DNA from 4 places in the Nakamurella sp. A5-74 genome. Region 3 is predicted to be linked to each of the others. Evidence: riboswitches for the same ligand, from Rfam matches in the RefSeq annotation. Region 3 holds a riboswitch; each other region holds the start of a gene.
The links. A riboswitch is a leader RNA that binds a small molecule or an ion and turns the genes downstream of it on or off. The one in region 3 is predicted to bind S-adenosylmethionine.
Positions count from the first base shown of each region.

Region 1: another riboswitch for S-adenosylmethionine. It lies ahead of ABLG96_RS00760 (MetQ/NlpA family ABC transporter substrate-binding protein); the one in region 3 lies ahead of ABLG96_RS17120 (bifunctional o-acetylhomoserine/o-acetylserine sulfhydrylase).
Region 2: another riboswitch for S-adenosylmethionine. It lies ahead of ABLG96_RS20205 (PLP-dependent transferase); the one in region 3 lies ahead of ABLG96_RS17120 (bifunctional o-acetylhomoserine/o-acetylserine sulfhydrylase).
Region 4: another riboswitch for S-adenosylmethionine. It lies ahead of metB (cystathionine gamma-synthase); the one in region 3 lies ahead of ABLG96_RS17120 (bifunctional o-acetylhomoserine/o-acetylserine sulfhydrylase).

Region 1 covers NZ_CP159218.1:152,270-159,270, reverse strand. Annotated here, with positions in the region: gene ABLG96_RS00785 (sigma-70 family RNA polymerase sigma factor) at 1-116, opposite strand, end outside; gene ABLG96_RS00780 (hypothetical protein) at 196-318, opposite strand; gene ABLG96_RS00775 (amidohydrolase family protein) at 361-1,287, opposite strand; gene ABLG96_RS00770 (methionine ABC transporter permease) at 1,312-1,965, opposite strand; gene ABLG96_RS00765 (methionine ABC transporter ATP-binding protein) at 1,962-3,008, opposite strand; gene ABLG96_RS00760 (MetQ/NlpA family ABC transporter substrate-binding protein) at 3,267-4,244, opposite strand; SAM riboswitch class IV at 4,485-4,599, opposite strand; gene ABLG96_RS00755 (DUF1304 domain-containing protein) at 5,026-5,409, shown strand; gene ABLG96_RS00750 (peptide chain release factor 3) at 5,498-7,001, shown strand, end outside.
Region 2 covers NZ_CP159218.1:4,398,593-4,405,593, forward strand. Annotated here, with positions in the region: gene ABLG96_RS20190 (solute carrier family 23 protein) at 1-471, opposite strand, end outside; gene ABLG96_RS20195 (TIGR03620 family F420-dependent LLM class oxidoreductase) at 686-1,531, opposite strand; gene ABLG96_RS20200 (hypothetical protein) at 1,566-2,090, opposite strand; SAM riboswitch class IV at 2,173-2,282, shown strand; gene ABLG96_RS20205 (PLP-dependent transferase) at 2,319-3,719, shown strand; gene ABLG96_RS20210 (LLM class flavin-dependent oxidoreductase) at 3,716-5,035, shown strand; gene ABLG96_RS20215 (ABC transporter ATP-binding protein) at 5,682-7,001, opposite strand, start outside.
Region 3 covers NZ_CP159218.1:3,730,796-3,737,796, forward strand. Annotated here, with positions in the region: gene ABLG96_RS17115 (homoserine O-acetyltransferase) at 1-442, opposite strand, end outside; gene ABLG96_RS17120 (bifunctional o-acetylhomoserine/o-acetylserine sulfhydrylase) at 502-1,815, opposite strand; SAM riboswitch class IV at 2,055-2,169, opposite strand; gene ABLG96_RS17125 (bifunctional 4-hydroxy-2-oxoglutarate aldolase/2-dehydro-3-deoxy-phosphogluconate aldolase) at 2,521-3,138, opposite strand; gene ABLG96_RS17130 (sugar kinase) at 3,185-4,162, opposite strand; gene ABLG96_RS17135 (Gfo/Idh/MocA family oxidoreductase) at 4,274-5,320, shown strand; gene ABLG96_RS17140 (MazG family protein) at 5,338-6,030, opposite strand; gene ABLG96_RS17145 (hypothetical protein) at 6,036-6,974, opposite strand.
Region 4 covers NZ_CP159218.1:906,108-913,108, forward strand. Annotated here, with positions in the region: gene pulA (pullulanase-type alpha-1,6-glucosidase) at 1-211, shown strand, start outside; gene ABLG96_RS04115 (metallophosphoesterase) at 282-1,895, opposite strand; gene ABLG96_RS04120 (DNA polymerase III subunit gamma and tau) at 2,033-4,543, shown strand; gene metB (cystathionine gamma-synthase) at 4,620-5,894, opposite strand; SAM riboswitch class I at 6,005-6,124, opposite strand; gene ddaH (dimethylargininase) at 6,208-6,981, shown strand.

The sequences.
Region 1 (7,001 bases), 1.2 Mb from region 3:
GCAACCAGCAGTGACTCGGCGAGCAGGTCGTCGGCATCCTCCCGGGACGCACTCAGCAACCGCGCGTATCGCGCCAGCGCTTCGTAGGAGTTCGTGACGAACTCCTCGAAGGTCATACGGGTTCTCCGGTCACATCAGCTGGAAGACAACTCGGTCCACCAGTGTGTCGCGCGGCCGCCGGAAAACGCAGCAGGGTCAGCGCACGTGCTGCCAGCGGTTCATCGTCAACACCTGCGCCGCCGTCATCACCAGGCCCGGGGCAGCGAGCACGAGCAACTCGGCGAGCGAACCGGCCGCCTGCGCCACCGCAGCGAGCACGGTCGCGGACTCTCTCCCGGCCCGCTGTGGTGCTGGTGGCTGCTAGCTGTGCGGAACCTGAGCGCCCCGGATCGACGCGGAGTCCCGGAGCAACGCCGTCCCGTTGTGCCAGAGCACGTCCCGCATCCAGTCGTCACCCAGCTCGAGCCTGGTCAGGGCCTCGAGCTGGTGCGCGTACGCATAGGGAATGTTGGGGAAGTCGCTGCCCAGGATCACCTTGCCCCGCAACGCGGACAGCCGATCGCGGTAGCCGACCGGCAGGGGTGCGAACTGCTCGGTGAAATCAGTGCCGATCATCGTGGTGTCCAGGTGGACCCCTGGATACTCCTGCGCGAGATCGGCGAACGCGTCGTACTCGGGCATGCCCAGGTGGGCGATGACCAGCCTCAACCCCGGGAAGCGGCGCAGCAGCCGCCGCACCCCCGCTGCGCCGGTGTACTCACCGGGGATGGGCGCCGATCCGGCATGCATGACGGTCGGGATCCCGCTGTCCTGCACCAACTCCCAGGCGTCCAACAGCTGCTCATCGTCCGGCGCGAAGTTGCCGACCTGGACGTGCAGTTTGAACAGCTGTACGCCGCCGGCGATCGCCTGCTCGACGTGATCGCGCGCACCTGGTTCCGGGAAGAAGGTTCCGCAGTGCAGGACGTCCGGCACCGCAGCGGCCAGCTCAGCGCTCCAGGCGTTGAGCCACTGGGCCATGTTCGGACGGTGCGCGTAGCTCAGGGCAGGGATGCGCCGGACCCCGAACCGGCGCAACGTCGCCAGGCGCTCGTCCTGGCTGGTGCGGTAGTGGATCGGCCAGGCCCGGCCGTAGTGCGCTTCGGCCCGGTCGAAGTACTGCCACACCTTGGCCAGCATCGGCTCCGGCAGGAAATGGATGTGGACATCCGCCAGACCGGCGATGCCGAGGCTGCTGACGTACGCGGGGATTCCGGCGTCGGTGCGCGGAGCGGGTGTGGTGCTCACGCATCCCACTGTTGCACGAGCCGGTCAACGACGCAGGGCCTTGCGGGCCAGTGAGTTCCCGAGGAACTGGGCCAGCTGCACGAACACGATGATGGTGACGACGGCGAGCCCGGTGACCTGCCAGTTGAAGCGCTGGTAGCCGTAGGAGATCGCGAAGCTGCCCAGTCCGCCGCCGCCCACGGCGCCGGCGATGGCCGTCATGTCGACCACCGCAACGAAGACGAACGTGTAGCCCAGGACCAGTGGCCCGAGCGCCTCGGGGATCAGCAGGGTGCGGATGATGTACGCCGGCGATGCGCCCATGGAGCGGGCCGCTTCGATCACGCCGGGGTCGATCGTCACCAGGTTCTGCTCGACGATCCGCGAGACCCCGAACGTCGCCGCGATCACCAGCGCGAAGGTCGCGGCCGGGGTGCCGATGGTCGTCCCGACGACGGCCAACGTGACCGGACCGATGGCCGTGATGAAGATGATGAACGGGATCGGCCGGACGATGTTGACCAGCAGGTTGAGCACGGCGAACAGCCAGCGGTTGGCCAGCAATCCGCCGCGGCGGGTGACGTACAGCGCGATCCCGACGAGCAGGCCGAGGAAGCCGCCGACGACCAGCGTGGTGACGACCATCATTAGGGTCTGGCCGATGGATTCCCAGAACACCGGCCACGGGATGCCGTTCATCGTGGTCCACCGATCAGAGCCAGGTCGCTCGCTGCGCGGGCAATGGCCTCGTCGCTGCCGTGCAGTTGCACGGTCAGGTCGGCCACCGAGCTGTGCTTCAGACCCACGATGCCGCCGCCGATGATCTCGACGTCGATTCCGTGGTCGCGGGCGACCGCGCTCATCGCGCGGCCGAGGGCGGCGGTGTCGGTGGTGCTGAGTTGCAGGACACGCGGCACCGACCCGCTGGGGCGCAACGTCTTCTCGGACGATCCGAGCAAACCGACTGGTGCGTCCACCCCCGTGTCGGTCGTTCCCACCACACTGCTGACGAAGCGTCGAGCGACTGCGGTCCGCGGGTGCAGGAACACCTCCTCGACGGTGCCCGATTCGGCCACCCCGCCGGCGTCCAGGATCGTCACCCGGTCGGCGATCGAGCGCACGACCTCCATCTCGTGGGTGATGATGACGACGGTGACGCCCAGCTCGGCGTTGATCCGGCGCAGCAGCGCCAGCACGTCCCTGGTCGTCTCGGGATCCAGCGCGCTGGTGGACTCGTCGGCCAGCAGGATCTGCGGGCCGGTCGCCAGCGCCCTGGCGATACCGACGCGTTGCCGCTGGCCGCCGGAGAGTTGGTCCGGGTACGTCCAGGCCTTGTCCGTCAGACCCACGAACGACAACAGCTCGGCCGCGCGCTTCTCGCGCCGCTCCTTCGACCAGCCGGCGATGCGCAGCGGGTAGGTGATGTTTCCGACGACGGTGCGCGACCGGAACAGGTTGAACTGCTGGAAGATCATCCCGATGCCGGCCCTGATCGGCCGCAGCGCACGCTCGGACAGGCCGGCGATCTCGGTCCCGTCGATGACGATCGAGCCCGTGGTCGGATGCTCGAGTCCGTTGATCAGCCGCACCAGGGTGCTCTTGCCGGCGCCGGAATAGCCGATGACGGCGTGGATCTCGCCGCGGTCGATGACGAGGTCGACGTCCCGCACCGCCACGACATCAGCGCCGCCGCGGGTGGCGAAGACCTTGCTGACCCCGCGAAAGGTGATGTGTGCGTTCATGTTCCTCGTCTCATGGTGTTGATTCGGTAACGCGGATCGAGCGACGGCTGGGATGAGACCGGCTGTGACACGACGGGATCTCGACGCGCTCGTTCCTCGCTTGCTCGATCACCGGAAGTTCTCGGCGGTCGAGCGAGGAACAAGTCGAAACCCGTCGATGAAAGATGGGATCTCGTCGCGCTCGTTCACCGCTTGCTCGATCACCGGAAAGGCCGGTGGTCGAGCGAGGAACGGGTCGAGACCTCCGAAATCCATCGATCAGCCGGCTTCCTTCACGGTGCCCTCGAGCTGCGTCAGGATTCCCTGCAACTCCGATGCCGGGCGCTGGACGATGATCGCGGTGTTCTTGGACTGCGCCTTCACTGCGTCGATCACGGCACTCTGGTGGTAGAGCTCGACGATGCGCAGGTAGGTGGGGTTGTCCTTGTCCTCGCTGCGGGCGACGAACGCATTGATGTACGGCTCCGCGGCCGGCTTGCTCGGATCGTCGGAGTAGAGAGCGGACGTCGGATCGATCTTCGCGTCGAGCACGAAGTTGTTGTTGATGATGGCGCCGTCCACGGAGGGCAACGAGGCCACCGTCTGCGCCGCGTCCACCGGGGTGACCGTGACCTTGGATTCCGCCGGGTCGATCTCCGCCGGGGTCGACAGCACCGAGCCGCCGCCCTTGAGTGAGATCAGACCGGCCTGCTGCAGCACCAACAGCGCCCTGGCCTGGTTGGTGGCGTCGTTCGGGATGGCGATCTTGCCGCCCCGCGGGATCTGGTCCAACGACGTGTGCTTCTTGCTGTAGAGCGACAGGGGGACCACGACGGTGGACCCGATGGGCACCAGCGTCTGCGAGTCCGCTACGTCGTAGTTCGCCAGATACAGCAAGTGCTGGAACAGGTTCAGGTCGACCTGCTTCTGTGCGAGTGCCGGATTCGCCTGGGTGTAGTCGGAGAAGTTGACCAGCTGGATGTCGATGTTCTCCCTGGCGGCCGCTGCCTTGAGCGGAGCCCAGTAGTCGGCGCTCTCCTCGGTGGTGCCGATCCGGACCACCGTCGATCCGGAGGCGGCCGAGTCGGTCTTGCGGAGGGTGAAGAACAGGGTGGCAGCGATCGCGATGACGATCACCAGCGCGCCGGCGAACCAAACCGTGCGGTTGCCGGCTCGGCCGGGCCGCTGCGGCAGAGCGACGTCGGCGGCGTCGTTCCGATCGTTGGTGTCGGACGGCGGGACAGGGGTTTCGGACATGATGGTGCCTTTCGGGTGGCCGGCGACACTGGTGCCGGCGGCAGGGGTCAGCGAGGGGAGTTGCGGAGATGGGCACGGCTGGAGCCGAGGCGCAGATCAGCGCTCAGCGGGCCGACTGTTGCCGGTCAGGGGCCGGTGGCTCCGCATTCGAAGGGTGACAGGTGCGCGAACAGCACCGTGCGCAGGTCGAGCGACATTCCGGGATGCATCGTGTCCTCGGGAACTTCGGGCCCATGGCGGGCAGGGTGCTTGCCGCGACGGGTTCGTCGTGGCCGGGTCGTCACCTGGAGCACCCCGCCACCGATGTGAGGGTTGCCGTCCGACCAGCCAGGGCTTCACGTCGGATCTCGTGACCTGCCACCACGGTAGGGATCGGCGTTGATCGGTGTCAAACCCTCCAGCGTGACGGTGCTCACCCTGTCGGATCGGCTGTCGATCAGGAACCTGTTGCACCACACCGAGTCTGCGAGGTTCAGCTACCTGCGGTCGTGACCTGCCCGACATCACCGACCGGGTCCGCCCGACCAGCCGCCGTCGGGAGTCACGGTGGTTTGCGGCAACAGCCCGAGCCGACGGGCAACCTCCGATCTACTTCTCCACGCCGTTGGGCCTGCCGTACGTGCTCGAGGAGCTGGTGCCGCTGTTGGTGACTGCGACGTGGCCCCGGCGCCGAAACTACGAAATCACCCCTCCCACGGCTCGAAAAGGGGAGACAACACCGTTTCGGCGCGGATACTCGGGCGGACCACACCTGTGCGGGATCCGACCGGAGGGAACCGACATGTACTTCGTCGCCGGCGTGCTCGCCGCACTGGCAGCTGCCCTGCACGTCTACATCTGGGTACTCGAGTCGCTGCTGTGGACCGCGCCGAAGACCCGCAAGACGTTCGGGACGTCGCACGACGAGGCGGTCGCCACGAAGGAGATGGCCTACAACCAGGGCTTCTACAACTTGTTCCTGGCGATCGTCAGCCTCGCCGGGGTGATCGGCCTCGTTGCCGATGAGCGTGGGGTCGGCGCCGCGCTCGTGTTCGCAGGCTGCGGCTCGATGGTCGCGGCCGGCTTGGTGCTGCTGCTGTCCTCCCGCGACAAGGCCCGCGCAGCGATCACCCAGTTGACGCTTCCCCTGCTGGCGGTCCTCGCGCTGCTCGTCGCGATCCTCTGAGTTGCTGCGGCAGCCGCCGTGTGGCAGGACTGCGGTGCGTCCTGCGGGATGATCTCCTGAGCAGTCACGTCCACCGAGGAGAGAATGCATGACGACGCACGCCGGGTCGGACCCGGAACTCCAGGCGGCGCGTCGGCGCACCTTCGCCGTCATCAGTCACCCCGATGCCGGGAAGTCGACGCTCACCGAGGCGCTCGCCCTGCACGCCCGCGCCATCACCAGCGCCGGCGCCGTGCACGGCAAGGGCGACCGGCGCGGCGTGGTGTCGGACTGGATGGACATGGAGAAGGAGCGCGGCATCTCCATCACCTCAGCCGCGCTGCAGTTCGACTACAACGGCACCGTGATCAACCTGGTCGACACCCCCGGTCACGCCGACTTCTCCGAGGACACCTTCCGGGTGCTGAGTGCCGTCGACTCGGCCGTCATGCTGCTGGACGCTGCCAAGGGCCTGGAGCCGCAGACGCTCAAGCTGTTCGAGGTCTGCCGGCAGCGCGGGTTGCCCGTCATCACATTCATCAACAAGTGGGACCGGCCGGGGCTGGACGCATTGGCGCTGTGCGACCAGCTGAGCGAACGGATCGGTCTGCAGCCGATGCCGGTGACCTGGCCGGTCGGCATCGCGGGTGAGTTCGCCGGCGTCCGCGACTGCCGGGACTCGACCTTCGTCCCGTTCCGACGATCGGTCGGCGGGGCTGACGAAGCCGACCCGGAGGTCTTGCCCGACTCCGCAGCGGAGGCCGCGCACGGGGACGACTGGACGACCGCGCGCGACGAGTCCGAGTTGCTCGCCGAGTCCGGCGGTGCGTTCGAGCTGGACAGCTACCTGGGAGGCACGGCGACGCCCGTGCTGTTCGGATCGGCGGTCTCCAACTTCGGTACCCGGCACCTGCTCGATCTGCTGGTCGATGTGGCACCGGCCGCGGGACCCCGCGACGACGTGGACGGGCACCCACGACCGCTGGCAGATCCGTTCTCCGCCTTCGTGTTCAAGGTGCAGACCGGGATGGACCCGGTCCACCGCGACCAGGTCGCGTTCGCCCGGGTCTGCTCCGGGGTGTTCCAGCGCGGCCTGATCGCCTCGCACGGCACCACCGGTCGTCCGTTCTCCACCAAGTACGCTGCTCAGGTGTTCGGGCAGCAACGGTCCACCGTCGAGACCGCCTTCCCCGGTGACGTCGTCGCGCTCGTCAACGCGCGCGCACTGCACGTCGGCGACACCCTGTACGAAGGCCGTCCGCCGGTCCGGTTCCCCGAGCTGCCGAAGTTCGCGCCCACCCAGTTCGCCGCTGTACGACCCGCAGATCTGGGGCGCTACAAGCAGTTCCGCAAGGGCGTCGAACAACTCGACCAGGAAGGGGTGGTGCAGGTCTTCACCTCCGACGCGCGCGGCCCAGTCCCGGTGTTCGGTGCCGTCGGTTCCCTGCAGTTCGAGGTCGCAACGCACCGCCTCGAGCACGAGTTCTCCTCCCCGGTGCGCCTGGATCATCTCCCGTACTCGCTCGCCCAACTGCTGGTGGATCCCGAGCAGCGCAACCTCATCCGGCCGGTCGGCCGCTGTGAGGTGGTGCAGCGCAGCGACGGTGTCGACA
Region 2 (7,001 bases), 670 kb from region 3:
GGTGTTGGCCACCACCGGCGCCAGGTTGAAGCCGATCAGCAGCACGACAGCACCCGAAACCACCGGCGGCAGCAGGTTTCTGATCACCCGGGCTCCGACGAAGTGCACGATCAGGCCGACGATCGCCAGCACGACACCGGCCACCAGGATGGCTCCGGTGACGCTTCCGTTGTCGCCGCCGGCGGCCCGGATCGCGACCACGGCACCGACGAAGGAGGCTGAGGTGCCCAGATAGCTGGGGATCTTGTTCTGCACCACCAACAAGAAGATGATCGTGCAGACGCCGGAGAACATGATGGCCAGGTTCGCGTTCAGGCCCATGATCAACGGGAACACGAAGGTCGCCCCGAACATCGCCACGATGTGCTGGGCACCGATGCCGATCGTCTTCGGCCAACTCAGGCGTTCGTCCGGCTTGACCACCGATCCGGGCGGGGCATCACTGGGAACCACTTTCCAACCGAATGCCATGACGGATCCTCCTGGTCGAGGCGATGCACGGACCACTGAGCGGCCACGCCGGTGCTGGTGCTGTGGCAACCGGCGACCGCCGGTGGGTTGCGCGAACGCTAGCGCTGCACTGAACCGGACGGGCGGGTGGAATCTGCCAGATTCGGCTGTCCGGCGTTGTGGAGTCCACGCATCGGCCGCGCGTGCAGTCGCACTCCGGCGCGAGCCGAACGGATCAGGCCTGCAGCACCGGCGCCAGCACGAGCGAGTCGCGGTGCGCTGCCTCCCCCACCGGCGAGAGATCGACCTGGTCCGCACCAGCGTCCAGGTACTCCTGCACACGACGCGCGATCGCACCCGTGTCGCCGTGGGCGGTGATCCCGTCGATCACCCTGTCGGACCGACCGTCGAGCTCCTCCGCGGTAAATCCACAGCGCAGCAGGTTCTGTCGATACCCGTTGACCTGCAACAGGAAATCCAGCATCGGGCGGAGTGCAGCCCGCCCCGACTCAGCGGTGCCGGTCAGTGCAACCGGCAGTGAGACCACGAGTGCCACTGCCTCGCCGAGCGCGGCCCGAGTGGTCCGCACCCAGTCGGCCGTGACGAGCAGCGGCACAGCTCCGAGTGCTCGCTCGGCAGCGAGTCGCAGCTTGACCGGGCCCAGCGCAGCCAGGATGCGGCGATCAGCAGGAACTCCCGCACGGTCCAGCGAATCCAGGAACGCGCCGAGCTTCGCCAGCGCCCGCGACTGTTGCGGTCCACCGAGACCCACGAGGAATCGACCGGGATGGTGCTGCTCGGCGAGCCGGTACACCCGGATCACCTCGTCGGGACCGAAGACGTCCAGCGGAATGATCCCCGTCGCGATCACCGCTCGCTCGGTCGCCTGCAGGAGCTCCAGCACGAGATCGAGGGAGTGCAGACTCCCGCCGGCGATCCACAGCGCGCCGTAGCCGGCGGTCGCCAACTGCTGTGCCCGCTCGCCGTGCCGACCGTCTGTCCCGATGTCGACCGTGACCCCGTGCGCACCCCCGATGTGCTGGGCGACGATGCGGGCAGGACGGGGTCCGGAGGCAGTCATACCCGGGACGTTAGAAGCTCAAGGCGACTTCAGGTCAAGCAGTGTCCGCGCCCGTACCGGGGCCCAGTTCGGCCTGCCGGAGCGCGAGGAGTTCGGTGACCATCTCGTCGAGCGACTCGCGCCGCACGTCGAGCTGGCCGAAGGCCGGCGCGGCCAGCACCGGTCGGTCCTCCGACGCCGCATAGGCCGCGACGTCCTGCAGGCTGTCGGCCACCAGATAGCCGTCGGCACCGGCATCGACGGCCCGCCCCACCGGGCCGGGCAGCTGGACTCCCCAGGACGGATCGGTGATCTCGGCGACGACCACCCGGGCCTGGGGGAACTGCTGCTTGAGGGCGCCGATGGTCTGCGGGCTGACGACGGGTGCGATCACCAGATCCGCCGAGCGCGGCGCAGCGCGGATGTCCAACACCAGGAATGAGGGGCCCATCCGCTGCGCGAGCTGTTCTCGGGCGTCCTTCGAGAGCGGAGCGGCGACGGCGACGACCTTCAGCTCGGCCGCCGGCTCACTGTGCACCTCCGGGACGGCGTGATCTGCCCGACCCCCACGTTCAGCCATGCCCCCATGGTGGCACGGCTCTCCTCGCTCGCCCGAGATGTCCGGTTGACAGCGGCTGCGTGTCGGCCATACCTTCCTCGCAGGTCATGAGTTCCGACGCGCAGCCCTGGCTGGTCGGACGGCAACCCTCACGGATGTGGCGGGGTGCCCCAGGTGAGGACCCGGCACGAGCCCCTCGTGCAAGCACACCCGTCCGCTGCGATGCGGCTCGTCAGGAAGACCGTTGACATGACTGCACCCACCCCCGACGCCGCGTCCGGGTTCGACACCCGGCAGATCCATGCGGGCGCCTCTCCCGATCGCAGCCACGGCTCCCGGATCCCGCCGATCCACCTCACCGCCGGGTACGTGTTCGACAGTCACCAGCAGGCGCACGAGCGGTTCACCGGTGACGACACCGGCTACAGCTACTCCCGGCTGGGCAACCCGACCGTCGGCGTCGTCGAGCAGCGACTGGCAGACCTCGAGGGCGGGACCGACGCGATCCTGCTCGCCTCGGGTGCTGCGGCGACGAACGTGGCCCTGCTCGCGCTACTGGGTGCGGGCGATCACTTCTTGTCCTCCAGGGCGCTGTACCAAGGCACGGCCAACCTGTTCACAGAGAACTTCGCCCGATTCGGGATCGAGGTCGAGTTCGTCGACCATCCGTCCGATCCCGACGACTGGGCGCGTCGGATCAGACCGACCACTCGCCTGTTGTTCGCGGAGCCCATTCCCAACCCCACCAATGATCTGATCGACCTGGAGCTGGTGGCGGGCGTCGCACACCACCACGGTCTGCCGTTCGTCGTCGACAACACCCTGGCCACGCCGTATCTGCTGCGCCCGCTCGAGTGGGGGGCCGACGTGGTGATCCACTCCGCCTCGAAGTTCCTCACCGGTCAGGGCGCGGCATTGTCCGGCGTGGTCGTCAGCGGCGAGAGCTTCGACTGGGCCGCAGTTCCTGCACTGTTCCCACACCTCAACTCACCGTCTGCAGCGTTGCACGGCAAGAGCTTCACGCAGGTGCACGGCCGACGGGCGTTCTCCGCGTATGCCCGTGACGTCGTCTCCGCCAGGACCGGCGCGACGGTCTCGCCGTTCAACGCGTTCCTGCTCCGGCAGGGCCTGGAGACGTTGTCGCTGCGGATGCGGCAGCACTCCCGCAACGCGCTCGCCGTGGCGCAGTGGCTCGACGACCGCTCCGAGGTGCTGTCGGTGGACCATCCGGGGTTGGCCTCGAACGCTTTCCACGCTCTCGCCCGGAAGTACTTGCCGGCCGGCCAGGGGTCGGTGTTCACCTTCACCGTGGCCGGCGGCGAGGCTGGTGCTGCCGCCATCATCGGTGCGCTGCAGGTTTTCTCGCACATGACTCACATCGGCGACGTCCGCTCGCTGGTGCTGCACCCGTCGTCCACCACGCACTGGCTGCTCGACGACGCCGAGCGCACCCGACTCGGCATCCACGCCGGCACCATCCGCGTCTCCGTCGGGACCGAGGATGCCCGAGATCTGTTGGACGATCTGCAGCAGGCGTTCGACTCCGTCGCGCTGACTGAGCTCGGAATCGTTCAGTGGCAGAGCTTTCCAACCACGGATGCCGCGTCCTCGGTGGCGTCCGCGCAGTTCGCCGAGGTCAGCGCCCCGTGACGCGGCTGCAGCACTTCGGCTGGTTCTTCAGCCGCGGATTCGGACCGCAGGCCTGGGGCCGGGACGACTACCGCTGGAACTACCGGTGGGAGCGCCCGGACATCTACCAGCAGTCGGTCCGGACACTCGAGCAGGCCGGGATGGACCTGGTGATCATCGAGGACGCACCGTCGATCGGTCATCCGGGGACACTCGACCTGCGGGTCCGCGCGGCGTACGGCGGTCCGAAGCACGACCCGTTGTTGTTGGCGCCCTATCTGTTGGCGGCCACCAGCCACATCGGAGTCGTGCCCACTGTCAACGCCGGCACCGTCCACCCCTACCCGGCGGCGCGGCAGTTCGCGACGTTGGCCCATCTGGCTGCCGGCCGGTTCGGGATCAACGTCGTCACCGATGTCGGCAGCGCCCACCACTACGGGCTCGAGCGCCTCACCCACGACGGTGCCTACGACCGGGCCGACGAGTGGATGCAGGTGATCAGGGAGCTGTGGCACAGCTGGGACGACGGCGCGTTGATCGCCGACGTCGAGACCGGCCGGTTCGCCGACGGCGCGAAGATCCGGGCCCCCCGGTTCGACGGAGAGTACTTCCGCGCCGAGGGACCGCTCAACGCGCTGCCCTTCGGCGAGCTCGGCGACCCGGTGATCGTCTCTCCTGGCGGATCCCCGCGGGGCCTGCAGTTCGCCGGGAAGCAGTCGGACGTCCAGCTGGCCCTGGCGCCGATGGACGTCTCCGCCGTCAGGGGGTACCGGGAGAAGGTCCTGCAGGCAGCCACCGAAGCCGGCCGCAGCGCCGCCGACATCCGGATCCTGTTCGTCATCAAACCGGAGATCGTCGCCGACAGCGAGACCGTCGACCGGGTGGTGGCAGCATCCCGCGAGCCGTCCGAAGCCGACCTGATCCGGGTACTGGAAGGTCATTCCAGCGATCTGGAGACCAATCTGATCGATGTCGGGCTGGACACCGTCGTCGATCCCGGCTTCTTCGCCGAGCACGTCTCCCGTGGCAGCATCCGCGCCCTGCTGGGCGACGGCACAGCCGGCTGGCCGACGTTGCGGGAGGCCGGAACCCGTTTGGCGCGCAAGGGGAAGATCGCAGACCGGGAGGGTCTGGTCGGTACGGCCGACCAGGTGGCGGACTTCATCGAGGAGTTCGGCAAGGTCGCCGACAACGACGGCTTCATCTTCTCCGGCGACCTGCACCCGACGACGCTGTACCGCATGCTCGGCGACCTGGTGCCGATCTTGCGCCGAAGAGGCTTACTGCGCAACGAGTTCGGCGCCGGCGGCTTCCGTGCCAACCTGCTCGACTTCTGACCGGCGGCGACGATCTGACAGGGTCTCGACGCGCTCGTTCCTCGCTTGCTCCCTGTCCTGAGCGACGAAGGAGTCGAAGGGGACCAGCGTGACCTTCGGTGATCGAGCGACGCAGGAGTCGAGATCCCGTTGTGTCACAACCGGCGGGCCGATCTGACGGGGTCTCGACGCGCTCGTTCCTCGCTTGCTCGACCAGCGGAGCAGACGCTCGCTCGACCAGCGCGGCTCTCGCTGATCGAGCGACGAAGGAGTCGAAGGGGACCAGCGGAGCCGACGCAGCCCGCCGGTGATCGAGCGAGGAACGAGTCGAGATCCCGTTGTGTCACAACCGGCGGGCCGATCTGACGGGGTCTCGACGCGCTCGTTCCTCGCTTGCTCCCTGTCCTGAGCGACGAAGGAGTCGAAGGGGACCAGCGGAATTGGCAGTGATCGAGCGACGCAGGAGTCGAGATCCCGTTGTGCCACAGCCGGCCCCGATGCAGCCCGTCGATGATCTGACAGGGTCTCGACGCGCTCGTTCCTCGCTTGCTCCCTGTCCTGAGCGACGAAGAAGTCGAAGGGGACCACCGGAGCCGACGCAGCCCGCCGGTGATCCAGCGAGGAACGAGTCGAGATCCCTGTGTGCCACAGCCGGTCTCGTCCAGCGTCAGGCCAGTAGCTGGTGCTGAGCCAACTGGCGGTAGAGATCGTTGCTGTCGAGCAGTTCGGTATGGGTACCGATGGCAGCCACCCGCCCACGGTCCAGCACGACGATCCGGTCGGCGTGGATCACGGTCGCCAGTCGATGCGCGACGATCAGCACGGTCCGCCGGGAGGCAACGGACGCGATGGCCGCGGTGAGGGCCTGCTCCGTCCGTGAATCGAGGCTGGCGGTCGGCTCGTCCAGCAGCAGCAGCGGCGCCTCGGTGATCAAGGCCCTGGCGATGGCCAACCGTTGTCGCTCGCCGCCGGAGAGGCCGGCCCCGTCGTCCCCGAGTACGGCATCGAGCCCGTCCGGGTACTCCTCCACCCGCGCCAGCAGATCCACCGCTGCCAGCACCTCACGGCAGCGGACGTCGTCGGCCGCCGGCGCTGCCAGCACGAGGTTGTCGCGGATCGTGCCGGCCAGCACGGGAGCATCCTGTTCGACGTAGCCGATCCGGGACCGCACCACGCTGCGCGGCAGCGCACGCAGGTCCACGCCGTCCATCCGGATCGAGCCGGCCGTCGGATCGTAGAACCGCTCCACGAGCGCCAGCAGCGTCGACTTGCCCGCTCCGGAAGGTCCGACCACGGCGGTCGTCGATCCGCGGGGAACGGTGAAGCTCACCTCCCTGAGCACGCTCCGATCGGCCTGGTAGCGAAAATCGACGCCGGTGAAGGTGATCTCGACACCCCCGCTGCGCACCGCGGCCGGCGGAGCGGACCGGCGGTCCGCGGGCTCGTGGTCCTGCTCTGCCGGGACGGCCAGGATCTCGTCGATCCTGGCCAGGGCGCCCAGTGCCGCCCTGACCGTGGTCACCGCCCCGAAGAACTGTCCGAGTGGCATCAGCATCATGAACAGGTACAGCACGAACTGCACCAGGTCGGCGACGCTCAGCACGCCGGCGGCCACCCGGTAGCCACCCAGTCCGAGCACCGCGAGGAACGATCCCTGCACGGCGAGTCCGCTGATCGGCCACAGCAGCGCACCGATCCTGGCCACCCTGACCCCGAAGTCGTACGCGCTGGTGGCCTCGGCTCCGACCCGGTCGATTTCCCGTTCGGTGGCTCCGGCCGCGCGGATCGTGCGTACCCCCGACACCCCGCGCTCCACCCCGGATGCCAACCGCCCCACCGCGTCCTGCGCCGAGCGGGTCAACCGTTGGATGCGTCCGGACACGACGATCACGCTGGCCGCTGCGACCGCCACCACGGCGAGCGTGATGCCCAGCAGCACCGGGTCGATGAACACCATGGCCACCAGGGAACCGAGGAAGACCACCCC
Region 3 (7,001 bases):
CCACCTGGTCGCGCGGGGTAATGCGCGGAAACCGGGAGCCCCAGGGCCGGCCGTCCGGGGCGGACGATGAGGGACCGGTGCTGCCGCGGCAGCCGCCGAGCACGTTCGCGGCCACCACGAAGTGCCGCGCCGGATCCAGCGGTGCACCCGGACCGATGAGCCCGTCCCACCACCCGGGCGTCGGCTGGTCGGGACCGGCCGGACCGACGACGTGGGCATCGCCGGTCAGGGCATGCACGACGAGGACCGCGTTGTCGCCGGCTGCGTTGAGCGTTCCCCACGTCTCGTATGCGAGGGAGACGTCGAGCTCGGTGCCGGACTCGGTGACCAGCGCTCCCACCCGAGCCACGGCTCTGAACCCGGGCTCGGTGCCGTGCACGAGGCGCGACAGCGCCGCGGGATCACGTGACGTGCTCCCGCGACGCTGCTGCACATGAGTCATGAGTCCTCTTCTGTCCCAGTACTTCTCGTGCCCTGCTCCTTCGACGCCCGCCTCGACGGTCAGTCGATGCCCTTGGACGCGATGAAGCCCTGCTCCAGGTCGGCCAGGATGTCGTCGATGTGCTCGATGCCCACCGACAACCGCACCAGGCCGGGAGTGACGCCGGTCGAGCGCTGCTCGTCCTCGGAGAGCTGGCTGTGGGTGGTCGCCGCGGGGTGGATCGCCAGCGACCGGACGTCGCCGATGTTCGCGACCAACGAGTGCAGCTGCAGGCCGTCGACGAACCGCTGCCCTGCTTCGGCACCACCGGCCACCTCGAAGGCGAGCACCGCGCCGGGACCCTTCGGCGTGTACTTCTGTGCCAGCTCGTGCCACGGGCTGGACGCCAGACCCGCGTAGTTGACGCTCAGCACGTCGTCCCTGGCCTCGAGCCACTCGGCAACCGCCTTGGCATTGCTGACGTGCCGCTCGATCCGCAGCGACAACGTCTCCAGCCCCTGGGCGATGAGGAAGGCGTTGAAGGGCGAGATCGCCGCGCCCAGGTCGCGCAGCAGTTGGACGCGGGCCTTGAGGATGAACGCCAGATTCGCTCCGAGCGCGGAACCGACACCGAGATCGCGGGCGTAGACCAGACCGTGGTAGCTCGGGTCGGGGGTGTTGTAATTCGGGAACTTCTCCGGATCGACCCCGAAATCGAACTTCCCCGAATCGACGATCACGCCGCCGATGGCGGTGCCGTGTCCGCCCAGGTACTTGGTCGCCGAGTGCACGATGATGTCGGCACCGAACTCGAAGGGCCGCAACAGGTACGGGGTGGCGATGGTGTTGTCGACGATCAGCGGGACACCGGCTTCGTGGGCCACTGCCGACACCTTTTCGATGTCGAGCACGTCCTGCTTCGGGTTCGAGATGGTCTCGGCGAAGAAAGCCTTGGTGTTCGGCCTGACGGCTGCCCGCCACGATTCCGGATCATCGGGGTTCGCGACGAAGTCGACGGTGATCCCGAGCTTGGGAAGCGTGTAGTGGAACAGGTTGTACGTGCCGCCGTAGAGGCTCGGCGAGGAGACGATGTGGTCACCGGCCTCGGCGACGTTGAGGATCGCGATGGTCTCGGCCGACTGACCCGACGCGACGACGAGCGCACCGACACCCCCTTCGAGATCGGCGATCCGGTTCTCCACCACCTCGGTGGTCGGGTTGTTGAGCCGGGTGTAGATCGGACCGAACTCACTGAGCGCGAAGCGGCCCGCAGCCTGTGCGGTGTTCTCGAAGACGAACGACGTGGTCTGGTAGATGGGCAGGGCGCGGGCGCCGGTCTGGCTGTCCGGGCTCTGGCCGGCATGGATCTGGCGGGTTTCGAACGACCAACTCATGGTGTGTGCTCCTGGAGGGTGCCCGGGATCGACCCGGGTGGATACGGGATGGTGCGGGAGAAGCGGTGCAGCGCAGGGGATTCTGCGCGCTCCGTTGGTGAAGGGGCTGCGATCTCGGCCTGACCGGGTGTCACTCCGGGCCGGCGGCGAATCAGACCGTCGCGCTCGCCGTCACCGGCTACACATTTCCTGGCACACAGTGCGCTCCTTCGAGCATCCAAGGGCCAGTCGATGGAGGAGGCCCACGCTTGCCGAACGCCGGACGGCATTCAGCCCGGTCATCACCCGGGGCACCCCATCGCGGAGAAGGGTTGCCGTCCAGCGAGCCGGGGCTTGACGCTGGCACTCATGACCTGGCGCCGAGTGTAACGGCTGGGGTTCCGCCATGCCAGAGGAGGGTTGCACGGCGGTGCCGCGGAGGAGGCCGCCGCTCCGCAGGCTTCGCTCGGTCGCGCCGGTTCGCAGGCTCACCGGCGCGTCCATCGCTGCAGAGGGCTACGCAGCGTCCTCCTCCGCGACCCCACCCCCCAGCGACCGAGAACGGAACCAGCCGAGATCCCGACGGGGAGAACACGAGGGTCCCGACTGCATCCTCGGGTCGCTTGTCCTGAGCGAAAAAGGAGTCGAACGCACCGCCGATCGAGCGAGCGAAGAACGAGTGAGTCGAGATCCCGCCAGATCGACGACAGGTCTCGCCGAGAGGAGTCAGAAGGCTGCCAGAGTGCGCAGCAGGTCGGCGACGCGTGAGGCGGACTCCTCGGGGGTGCCCCTGGTCAGCGCCGAGCCGAGGCCGACCGCGACGGCGCCGGCAGCGATCCAGTCGGCAGCAGTTTCCGGCGTCACTCCCCCGGTCGGGATGATCGGCAACTGGGGCAGCGCGGCACGGACATCGCTGACCCATTTCGGCGAACTCGATGATGCGGGGAACAGCTTCACCGCCGATGCGCCGGCCTCGAGGGCTGCCAACATCTCGGTCGGGGTGTTCGTCCCGATCACGGCCGGAATGCCGTAGCGGTTGGCTGCGGCAATCGTCGCCGGCGAAACGGTCGGCGAGACCAGGTACTGCGCCCCGGCGCGGATCGCGGCTACCGCCGAGTCGCTGTCCAGCACGCTGCCGACCCCGACGACGGCGTCCGGGAAACGCCGCCGGATCTCCGAGATCGCCTGCAGCGCTGCAGGATTGGTCAGGGTGATCTCGACGGACTGCAGTCCGGCGTTGATCAGCGTCGTGGTGGCCGCGACGGCGGACTCCAAGTCAGGGGTGCGGACGATCCCGATCACGCGTTGCGCCACAGCACGTTCCATCATCTGCCAGCCGTACACGCGCATCTCCCTGGTTCGAGTCCGGGTCCGGGACGATCCCGGTGGTTCACCGCAGCACCTGTTCGCGGGCGTTGCCGATGGCTGCCACGAATGCGTCGAGTTCGGGTCCGGTGGGCAGGCCCTCGGTGTCCGACCAGTGCTGCACCGCGAAGGCCGCAGACGCGGCGCCGCGGGTCAGACAACCATCCGGATCCGCACCCGCCAGGTACGCACCCAGGAAGCCGGCCACCAGCGCATCGCCCGCGCCGACCGGGTCGATCACTGCGCGCACCAGACTCGGTCGGGTGAGCTCACCGCCGGCGGTGAAGGCAGTGCAGGTGTGATCGCCATTCTTGACGATCACCACCTCGGCAGCCCCGGCAAGCCACTCCCGCACGACCTCCGCCTGCGGTCTACCCGGTGCCAGGACGTCGATCTCACCGTCCCCGGCGAAGACGATCCGCGCCCGCGACACCAGCGCCGGCAGCACCGTCCGCCAACGGTCGGCGGCGGCCAGTCGCAGGCGCAGGTTCACATCGAAGCTCACCGGGACATCGTCGGCGGCTGCCCGGTCGAGCAACTCGACCACCGCGCCGAGCGCACCGTCGGAGAGCATCGCCGTGATCCCGGTGACGTGCACCAGCGCCGGACGCCGGCGCTCCCAGGCCCGCGCCACATCGGTCGCGGAGACGAGCGAACCCGCCGAGCCCGCCCGGTGGTAGGTCACCGAGATCGCCCCGTGTGCGGACGTGTTGCGGATCAGCATCCCGGTGAACGAGGACTCCTCGACCGCCACGTCGACGACGTCGACCCCTTCGGCGCGCATCCGGCGCAGCACGTACCGCCCCGCGTCGTCGTCCCCGACCCTGCCCACCCAGCAGGCAGGAACTCCCTGGCGGGCCAGCGCTGCCGCGACGTTGCCCTCGGCGCCGCCGATGGTGGAGCGGAACCTCTCGGCCCGGTCGACCGCGTCACCCGGCTCGGCGACCAGGACCCGCATCACCTCGCCGAGTACCAGAACCGGGGCCTGCTGTGCCGCCGTCATCGGAGCCCTTCGCATGTGGTTGCCGTGCTCCCACCGGAGCACCTGCTGCTCGACCTTAGCGATTGCTCCCCCGCCCACATCCCGAGGGCGGCACCACCTACCCTCAGCAGGGTGACCAGCCGCCCGCTCACGTCCCTGCCCACCCCCCGCACACCCGACCCGCAGGACGCGCCGCCGCTGCGCTGGGGGATCGCCGGCACCGGGGGCATCGCGGCCAACATGGTCGGCGCGATGCAGCAGCACTCGCGTCAACAGGTGGTCGCGGTGGCGTCCCGGCAGCAGCAGACCGCAGACGCCTTCGCCGACAATCTCGGGATCGAGCACCGGCACGTGGGGCTGGAGCAGATGTTGGCCGACGACACGGTCGACGCCGTCTACATCGCCTCACCGCACTCCGAGCACCACGCCCAGGCGCTGGCGGCGGTCGCCGCGGGCAAGCACATCCTGGTCGAGAAGGCCTTCACCCGGAACGCCGCAGAAGCCCGCGAAGTGGTGGCCGCGGCACGCGAGCAGTCGGTGACGGCATTGGAAGCGATGTGGACCCGGTTCCTGCCGCACATCGACATCCTGCGGCAACTGCTGGCCGACGGCGCGCTCGGTGCGCTCACCACCGTTTCCGCAGACCACGGGCAGTACTTCGACGAGGACCCCGATTTCCGGCTGTTCAACCCCGAACTGGCCGGCGGCGCCCTGTTGGACCTGGGCATCTACCCGATCTCGTTCTCCTCGTTCGTGGCCGGGACGCCGCAGCGGATCCTCGCCTTGGGCGACCGGGCCTTCACCGGCGTGGACGGCCAGGTGTCGATGCTGCTGCAGGGTGAACCCGGGACGGCCCAGAGCGTCATCAACACCAACCTGTTCGCCCGCACCGACACGACAGCGTCGATCGTCGGTCGGCAGGCGCGGGTGTTCCTGGCCAGTGACTTCTACGCCCCGACCACGCTGACCTACCGGCACCGCGACGGCAGCGAGCTGAGCTACGACGGCGGAGCAATCCGCGGGCACCTCGCGCTGGTGCACGAAGCGGCACACCTGGCCCAGCTCGTGGCTGACGGCCGGACCGAATCACCACTGCTGCCGCTGGAGGAGACCATCTCGATCCTGGAGACGATCGACGAGGTCCGCCGTCAGCTCGGGGTGACGCTGCCCGGCGAGTGATCCCGGCCCGGGAGCGCTCAGCCGGCAGAGGATTCGTCGGCAGACGATTCCGCGTCGAGCATCGCGGCCGCATGGCCGCGGGCGATGGCCCTGACCGCTCCCTCGACGTCCGCGCCGGAGCGACCGAGCTCGTAGGCCAACCGGAAGATGGTCGCGGCCGGAGAATCGTCGGCAGGTAGCGGCGCGTGCACGTCGAACTTCCCGGCCCGCGAGCCGAGCTTGCCGGCCAGCGCCAGCGCAGGCTGGGCGAGAGCGACACCGTCGAGCACGCTGGCGCGGCCCTGGGTCCTGGCGCGTTCGGCCTTCTTGATCTCGTCCCAGCGGACCTCCTGGTCGGAGGCGCTCACGGGCGCTTCCCCCACAGATCCGGACCCGGCGGCGAACACGTGCGGATGACGGGTGACGAGCTTGTCGACCAGCCCGTCGGCAACGTCGTCGATGTCGAAACCGCCAGCGGCAGAGGGAGTTTCGGCGGCGATCCGGGCGTGGAAGAGCACCTGGAACAGCACGTCACCGAGTTCCTCGCGCACCGCTGCCGGGTCATCGTCCTCGAGCGCCTGTACCAGCTCGAAGCATTCCTCGACGAGGTAGCGCACCAGGGAGGTGTGGGTCTGTTCGGCGTCCCACGGGCAGCCACCCGGCGATCGCAGCCGATCGGTGATCGCCGCAGCCCGCGCAAGCCCCGCACCCGGGGTGACCTGCTCGGCCATCCGGGTCAGGATCCGGGCGCCGGGACGACCTGCAGGCTCAGCGGATCCCAGACGCCGAACCGCGGGTTGACCTCGATCTGCACGCCGCTGATGAGGGGCGCGAGCGCGACCCAGGAGAGTCCCAGCACCCCGGCCTGGTCCTGGCTCTGCAGCATGGTGGTGAGCGTCTTGGCCAGCTCCCCCTTGCTCTCCGTGCGACCGTCCACCCGCACCACGAACCAGGCGTCCTGAGCGGGCTGCTGCACGAGTACGAACGAACCGTCGGGAACCTGGAACACCCCGAAGGGAGCGATCTGGTGTCCGGCGCTGCTGACCAGGTTGATCTCGGTGCCCTCGCCGGTGAACGAGACCGGGTCTGCCTGGGCCTTCGCCCGGGCCGTGACCGCCTCGGCGCGGGACGCGAACCGCTGCTCGGTGATGGTCACCTTCACGTCGGTGACGGTCGGCGTCTTCTGCGCCAGCGCGAGCACGGTGAACGTGTCGCGGAGCGCTTGCGGGACAAGGCTCTGCGGGACGCCCAGCTGCTGGGACAAGTTCTCGGTCCCGTGCGCGAGCGCTTTCGTCACCTGAGCCTCGTCGATGGTGACACCGACGCGACCGGCGGCGCTCTGCAGCAACTGGTGCCGGATGCGATAGGTGAGGACCTGGCGGTTGTCGAGCTGCCGGACGTCGAACTGCGGCGATGCCGGAGCGGACGATTCCGAGGCCGCTGCACCCGCCGTCAGATCGGTGGAGTCGGTGAGCACAGCCGACTCGGCGATCTGCACCCCGCCGACGGATGCTGCCGAGCCGACCTGGTCGCTGCATCCGGTCAGGCCGAGCAGCAGCGCTGCGGCCGCGAGCACTGCCACCCCCCGCACACGACGTGATCGGGTCGGCACGAGGTCGTTCCGCAGGGTTGGGGTGGATCCGGGGACGGCCACGATCGTGGTGCGCTGAGTCACAGCTGCCACTCTCTCACGCGGCACGAG
Region 4 (7,001 bases), 1.9 Mb from region 3:
CGGCAAGGACGTGGACCCGCGGCTGGAGCGGATCGTGATCGTCTTCAACGCCACCCCGGGCAGCCAGACCGTCCCGGTGACGGGTGCGGGAGCGTTGCGGTTGAGCCCGGTGCAGGCCGGGGGCACGGACCCGGTCGTGCGGACCTCGACCGTCTCCGGCAGTGCGGTGACGGTCCCGGGACGCACCGTCGCGGTGTTCGTGCAGAGCTGACAGCGGACCCGCTGCGCCGCCGGAGCCGGCCCGGCGGCGTTCACACGCAACGGTGCGATCGGCCGGGTCGTCAGCCGTCGCGGCGGGGACGTCGCAGCGTGAAGGTCTCGAACACCTCGAGGCCGCCGCCGACGCCCGTCACGTTGTAGTAGGTGACCTTCATGGTCGTCTCGCCGCCGCGGCGACCAGGGTCGACCTCGAATCCGGCGAACCCGTAGGCGTTGGCCGCGTCCCGCACGGCCGACCAGGGCGCCTGCTCGCGGACGTACACCGGCGGCCGCTTGCCGGTGGTGGGATCCGGGTCGCCGACGGAGACGATGACCCGACACTCCGGCGGGCTGGACAGCAACTGGTTCGAGGGTGCCGATGTACCGCCGCCGCCGAGCACCATGTGGACGGTGCCCCGGCTGGTGTCGACCGAGTGCGTCGCGGTCGACACGGGGGTCGGGGTGAGCGTCCGCGTGTCCGCGTGGCCCCGGAGCGGGTGGCTGCGCTCGTAGTGGTGCTCGTGGCCGCAGACGACCAGATCGACGCCGTAGCGGTCGAACAGCGGCAACCACTCCTGGCGGACGCCCAGGTCGGCGCCGTTGAAATTGTTGGCCGTGGAGATGGCGACCTGGTGCATGCACACCACGATCCAGTCGATGTCGCGATCGGCTCGGGCGGCCGCGAGTTCTCGCTCCAGCCAACGCTTCTGGGCGCCGCCGGAGTAGTCGTGGACGTAGGAGTCGCCGCCGTCCTGCAGGCACACGTCGTCATTGGCCAGCGAGATCACCCGGACCGCACCGGCGGTGAAGGAGTACCACAGACCACGCGTGACGTCCGTCTGACGGTCTGCGGCGGGCAGCTCGAAGTAGGTCTGGTAGGCCCGGTACCCGATCGGTCCGTTGCCGCGTTCGTTCTCGTGGTTGCCGGCCGATGGCATCCACGGACGGTTGCGGGCCGAGCGGGAGTTGTTCTCCCAGAAGTCGAACCAGGTGCGCACCCTGTCCTGAGCCAGGTTCGCGTAGCAGAGGTCACCGTTGAACAGGTGGAACATCGGAGCGACCTGTTCGACACCGGCCGTGGTGTCGCCGGCCGAGGGTGAACCGAGGTTGTCGTTGACCCAGGGGATCCGGGGCAGCGTGACACCCACCGGCGGTTGGAACAGCTTGCCGAGCGTCGGGGTGCCCTGGTCGCCGAAGCTGGTGAACGTCACCCGGGTCCGGCCACGCGGCACGGTCGAGAACTGACCGAACTGCGGCGCCGCCCCCGCGTGCAGCGCCGCGTAGAGGTAGTCGGTTCCTGGTGCGAGCCGGTCGAAGCGGGCGTGGTGGGCGTACACGGTGACACCGCCCTGCTGGTCGAGGTAGCTCCGGGTGGTCGCCTTCGCCGAGGCCAGGAACTCCCCGTCCGGTCGGCCGATCACGGCTCGGGCGCCGGAGACGGGCGTCAGGGTGTGCCAGCTGACGACGACCTGCCTGGAGGCATCGTGCCCGAACTGCAGGTGCAGGCCGTTGACCTGCTGCTGCGGGCCTCGACCGGCGGCGCTGTCGCGACGGCCGTCCGGATCGACGGCGCCGGTACGACCGCTCGGCGGGGAGGCCTCGGCGGCTTGAGCGCCGCCGACCGCGGCGCCGGCGGCGACCACGCCCGCGCTGATCAGCAGGCGTCGGCGGGACAGGTCGGCGATGTCGTTGCTCATGGCACCCACTATCGGTGCGGACCGGCGGCGGCGCAGGGTGCCGTCGGTGAACGCTCGGCGAACGGGACCCAGCCGGTACCGCGCGAGCGGCTGGGCTGAGCTCGCCCGTCGTCGGTGGCCGCACGTAGTCTCCTACCGTGGCCCTGGCTCTCTATCGCAAGTACCGTCCGGCGACGTTCGCCGAGTTGATCGGGCAGGACCATGTCACCGATCCGCTCCGCATCGCGCTCGCCGCCGGTCGGATCAACCATGCCTACCTGTTCTCCGGGCCGCGCGGCTGTGGCAAGACCTCCAGCGCCCGGATCCTTGCGCGCAGCCTGAACTGCGAGCAGGGTCCGACCCCGGATCCGTGCGGCGTCTGCGACAGCTGTGTCGCCCTGGCACCCGAGGGCTCCGGATCGTTGGACGTCGTGGAGATGGATGCGGCCAGCCACGGCGGCGTCGACGACACCCGTGAGCTCCGCGATCGGGCGTTCTACATGCCTGCGCAGTCGCGCTATCGGGTGTTCATCATCGACGAGGCGCACATGGTCTCGCCGCAGGGCTTCAACGCGCTGCTCAAGATCGTCGAGGAGCCACCGGAGCACCTCGTCTTCATCTTCGCGACCACCGAACCGGAGAAGGTGCTCACCACCATCCGGTCGCGGACGCACCACTATCCGTTCCGGCTGATCCCGCCCGCCACCATGCGCACGCTGGTGGAGAACCTGTGCCGGCAGGAAGGGGTCACCGTCGATCCCGCCGTCTTCTCGCTGGTGATCAGGGCGGGCGGTGGTTCGGCTCGCGACACCCTGTCGGTGCTCGACCAGCTGCTCGCCGGTGCCGGTCCGGACGGTGTCAGCTACGCGAACGCGGTCGCGCTGCTCGGGGTCACCGACGCGGCACTGCTCGACGAGATGGCCGACGCGTTGGCCGCCGCCGACGCCGCCACCGTGTTCGGGGTTGTCGACAAGGTGGTCGAGGCCGGCCACGATCCGCGTCGGTTCGCGGCCGATCTGCTGCAACGCCTCCGGGATCTGATTCTGCTCAAGGCCGTGCCGGATGCGGGACCACGCGGGCTGATCGACGCGCCGGACGACGAGCTCGCCTCGATGACCGCGCAGGCCGACAAGATCGGCGCCGGCACCCTGAGCCGGCTCGCGGACGTGGTGCACACGGGTCTGGTCGACATGCGCGGCACCACCGCTCCCCGCCTGGTGCTCGAGCTGATGTGTGCCCGGATGCTGTTGCCGCACGCCGCGGACGATGATGCCGCTTTCCTGCAGCGTCTGGAGCGGGTGGAGCGGCGGATGGACATCGCGGCTGCCCCCGGAACCGGCGCCGCCGAACCCGCGGCCGCGCGGCCCGCAGTTGCTGCTGTGCGTCCTGAACCCGCTGCCGTGCGTCCTGACCCGGCTGCCGCGCGTCCTGAACCCACTGCCGCGCCATCCGAACCTGCTGCGGTGCGTCGCGTGCCGGCGGCCACCCCGGCTGCCCGGGCAGCCGTGATCCCGGCGACGTCCGAGTCGCACTCGGCGCCGGGAGACGCGGGAACCTCCGCGTCCGGACCGGCCTCCCCCCGACCCGAGGCCACGCCGGGACCTATGCCCTCTGAACGCGAGCCCTCCCCACCCGCGGACGGTGCGCCGTCCACATCGCAGCGGGCTGGGCAGCCGGGTTCGGCATCCGCTCCCGAACCTGCAGGGCCGCCCGCGAGAGCGGCCTCCTCGCTGGGACTGCCACAGCGACCGACTCTGAGTGCCCAGCAGGGCCGGCCAAAGCCTCCGGCAGCAGGGCCCACGGCAGATCAGCGTCCAACAGCACAGCCTGCCGCAGCACAATCTGCAGAAGACCGACCTCAAGCGGCGCAACTTCCGGCAGCTCAGCCGCCGGCCGCCCGGCAGGCCGCCCCTGCGGTCGACCGTCCGGCCGCGGAACCTTCGGAGACCGGGCAGCCCCCGACGGCGAAGCCGCAGCGCCCGACGCCGGAGCACCCCGGAGACCGATCGGCCGAGGCCGACCGGGACCGGCAGCCCGCGGCAGCGCCCCCCGAGGGCGGGCCACGGCGGGCCGGTGGCGCCGAGATCGGCGTCGTGGATGTCCGGCGGGTCTGGCAGGACGTGTTGAAGGACGTCCAGCGCCGCCGCCGGGCCACCCAGATCCTGCTCGAGTCGGCGACCGTCGCGGGAGTCGAAGGGCGCACCCTGAAGTTGTCGATGCCCACCGCCGGGATGGCCAGGCGGGTGGTCGAGACGGGTAACGCCGAGCCGTTGCGCGCGGCTCTGCACCAGGTGCTGGGAGTCGACTGGGCGATCGACTGCAGCTCGGACCAGCAGGCTGCGAACGGCCAGCGACCCGACTCCCGGCCGTCCAGCGCGGCAGCGCCACGTCCGGCCACTCCGGCCCGGAGCCAGGAACCGCAGCGTGCGGCCCCTCGCTCGAACGGCTCAAGCCGTGCACAGGCGGTCCCCGCCGCCGACGACTGGCCGATGCCCGAGGCGCCTCCGGACCCGGATGATCCGGCGTTCGAGGACGAGATCCCCGACGACTACGGAGATCCCGCCGCCGCTGCATCCCCAGCCTCTGTCCACGACCCGGAGGAAGCTGCGATGACGCTGCTCGCCTCCGAGCTCGGTGGCAAGAAGTGGGATCCCGACCGCTCCCCCTGAACGACGAGACCGGCCCCGTCGGGGGCCGGTCTCGTCCTGCGCGTGTCGGAAACGCGGACGTGCGTTCCGTTGCCCGTCAGCTCACCCGGGCGAGGACCCGTCCCGGGGCCGGCAGCTCCTCGGCGATCTCTGTGGGTCCGGTCGGACAGGTTGCCGCGAGCGCCCGGTCGAGGCCGTCCAGCACATCGGCCACCAGATCCTGGGCCAGCTCGATCCCGACCGACAGTCGCAGCAGACCCGCACCGATGCCTGCCACCGCGCGCGCTTCGGCGCTCATCGACGCATGGGTCATGGTGGCGGGGTGGGCCACGAGACTCTCTGTACCGCCGAGCGACTCGGCCAGTGAGAAGCACCGCAGGCCCTGCAGGAAGGCGCGGACGGCCGTCTCGCCACCGGCCAGATCGATCGAGAACATCGCGCCGAACCCGTCCTGCTGCTTGGCGGCGATCTCGTGGCCCGGGTGCGAGGTGAGGCCGGGGTAGTACACGCAGCCCACCGCGGGGTGCGCCGCGATGGCATTGACGATCGCCGTCGCGTTCTCCTGGTGCGCCCGGATGCGGGTGTGCAGCGTTCGCAGCCCACGCACCGTCAGGTAACTGTCGAAGGGGCTGCCGGACAGGCCCAGCACGTTGCTCCAGTAGGCGATCTGCTCGGCCAGCTCACCGGTCCTCGCGATCACGGCGCCACCCACGACGTCGCTGTGGCCGTTGATGTACTTGGTCGTCGAATGCACGACGAGGTCGACCCCGAACTCGAAGGGCCGCTGCAGGATCGGCGACAGGAAGGTGTTGTCGGCCACGACGAGGGCGCCGACCGCATGCGCAGCCCTGGTCACCAGCTCGATGTCGGTGACCCGCAGCAGCGGGTTCGACGGCGTCTCCAACCAGACCACCGTCGGGCCGGCCTCGAGCGCCGCATTGACCGCGTCCTGGTCGCCGAAATCGACGGTCACCAACTCGAACTGGCCGCGCGAGGAGAGGGTGTCGAACAGTCGCCAGGTTCCGCCGTAGCAGTCGTGCGGGATGACGATCGTGTCGCCGGGACACAGCAGTGCGTTGACACACAAGGTGATGGCGCTCATCCCGGTCGAGGTGATGCTGGCACCGGCGCCACCCTCGAGGGTGCTCAGCGCCTCGGCGAGCACGTCCCGGGTGGGGTTGCCGCTGCGGGTGTAGTCGTACTGGCGCGGCTCGTCGAAACCGGCGAAGGAGAAGTTGCTCGACAGGTAGAGGGGCGGGATGATCGCGCCCTGCGCCGGGTCCGAGTCGATGCCGGTGCGCAAGCCTCGCGTCAGCTGCGAGACGGCTCGAGGAGTGTCGGAACAGGCGGCGGGGGAGTCCTGCTGCGTCATGTCGTGCCTTTCCCAGGAGTCAGGCTTGCCAACCTGCTGAGGGAAGTTTCGGCGAACGCCGGAGAGAGGTTCACGTGAGGGCGGAACGCCACCGAAGGGCCCGTCGTCACGCTCCATCTTCCGGGGCCCGAGAAACAGCTCCGCAGGATTTGGCACCTTTCTCGTGGATTGCTCCACGAGAGGCTGCCCCGGCTTCATCGGGCCTGTCCCTCTGCCGGTCTTGATGGATTGCGCTTCCGACGATAACCCCCGATCCCGATCCTGACAACCCGCCGCCGGAATCGGGTCTCCGGTCGCGTCGTAGGCTGCCCGGATGATCGCTCTGGTGCGCCGTCCTGCCACCTCTCTCGCCGACGGCATGGTGACGTTCATCGAACGCTCCCCGATCGACCTGGAGCTGGCGCTCCGGCAATGGGCCGCCTATGTCGCCGTACTGCAGCAGTCGGGGTGGCAGATCGTCGAGGTCCCGCCGGACGACGCGCTGCCGGACTCGGTGTTCGTCGAGGACACGGTGGTGATGTTCGGTGACGTCGCGGTGCTCACCAACCCGAACCGGCCGCAGCGCCACCCGGAGATCCGTGACACCGCAACGGTTGTCGAATCGCTGGGAATCCCGCTGTTGCGGCTGGAGGATCCGGCGGCGATGGACGGCGGTGACGTGCTCAAGGTCGGACGGACCGTCTACGTGGGGCTCACCGCATCGACGAACCAGGCTGCCGCAGATCAGCTGACCCAGTGGCTCACTCCGCGGGGATGGACGGTGGTGGCGATCCCGTTGACGAAGGCGCTCCATCTCAAGAGCGCGGTGACCGCGCTGCCCGACGGCACGATCATCGGGTACCTGCCGCTGGTGGACGAGGTCGAGCGCTATCCGACCTTCCTCGCCATGCCGGAGGAGGGTGGCTCCCACGTGGTGGTGATCGGTGAGAACGCGATCGTGATGAGCTCCGACGCCCCCGAATCCGCCGCGCTGCTGCGGGATCGGGGGATCGACGTGACCGAGGTGGACATCGGCGAGTTCACCAAGCTCGAGGGGTGCGTGACTTGCCTCAGCGTCCGGATCCGAGAGGCCGTCCCTTCCTTGTGACCTCGCAGTACCAGCCAGAG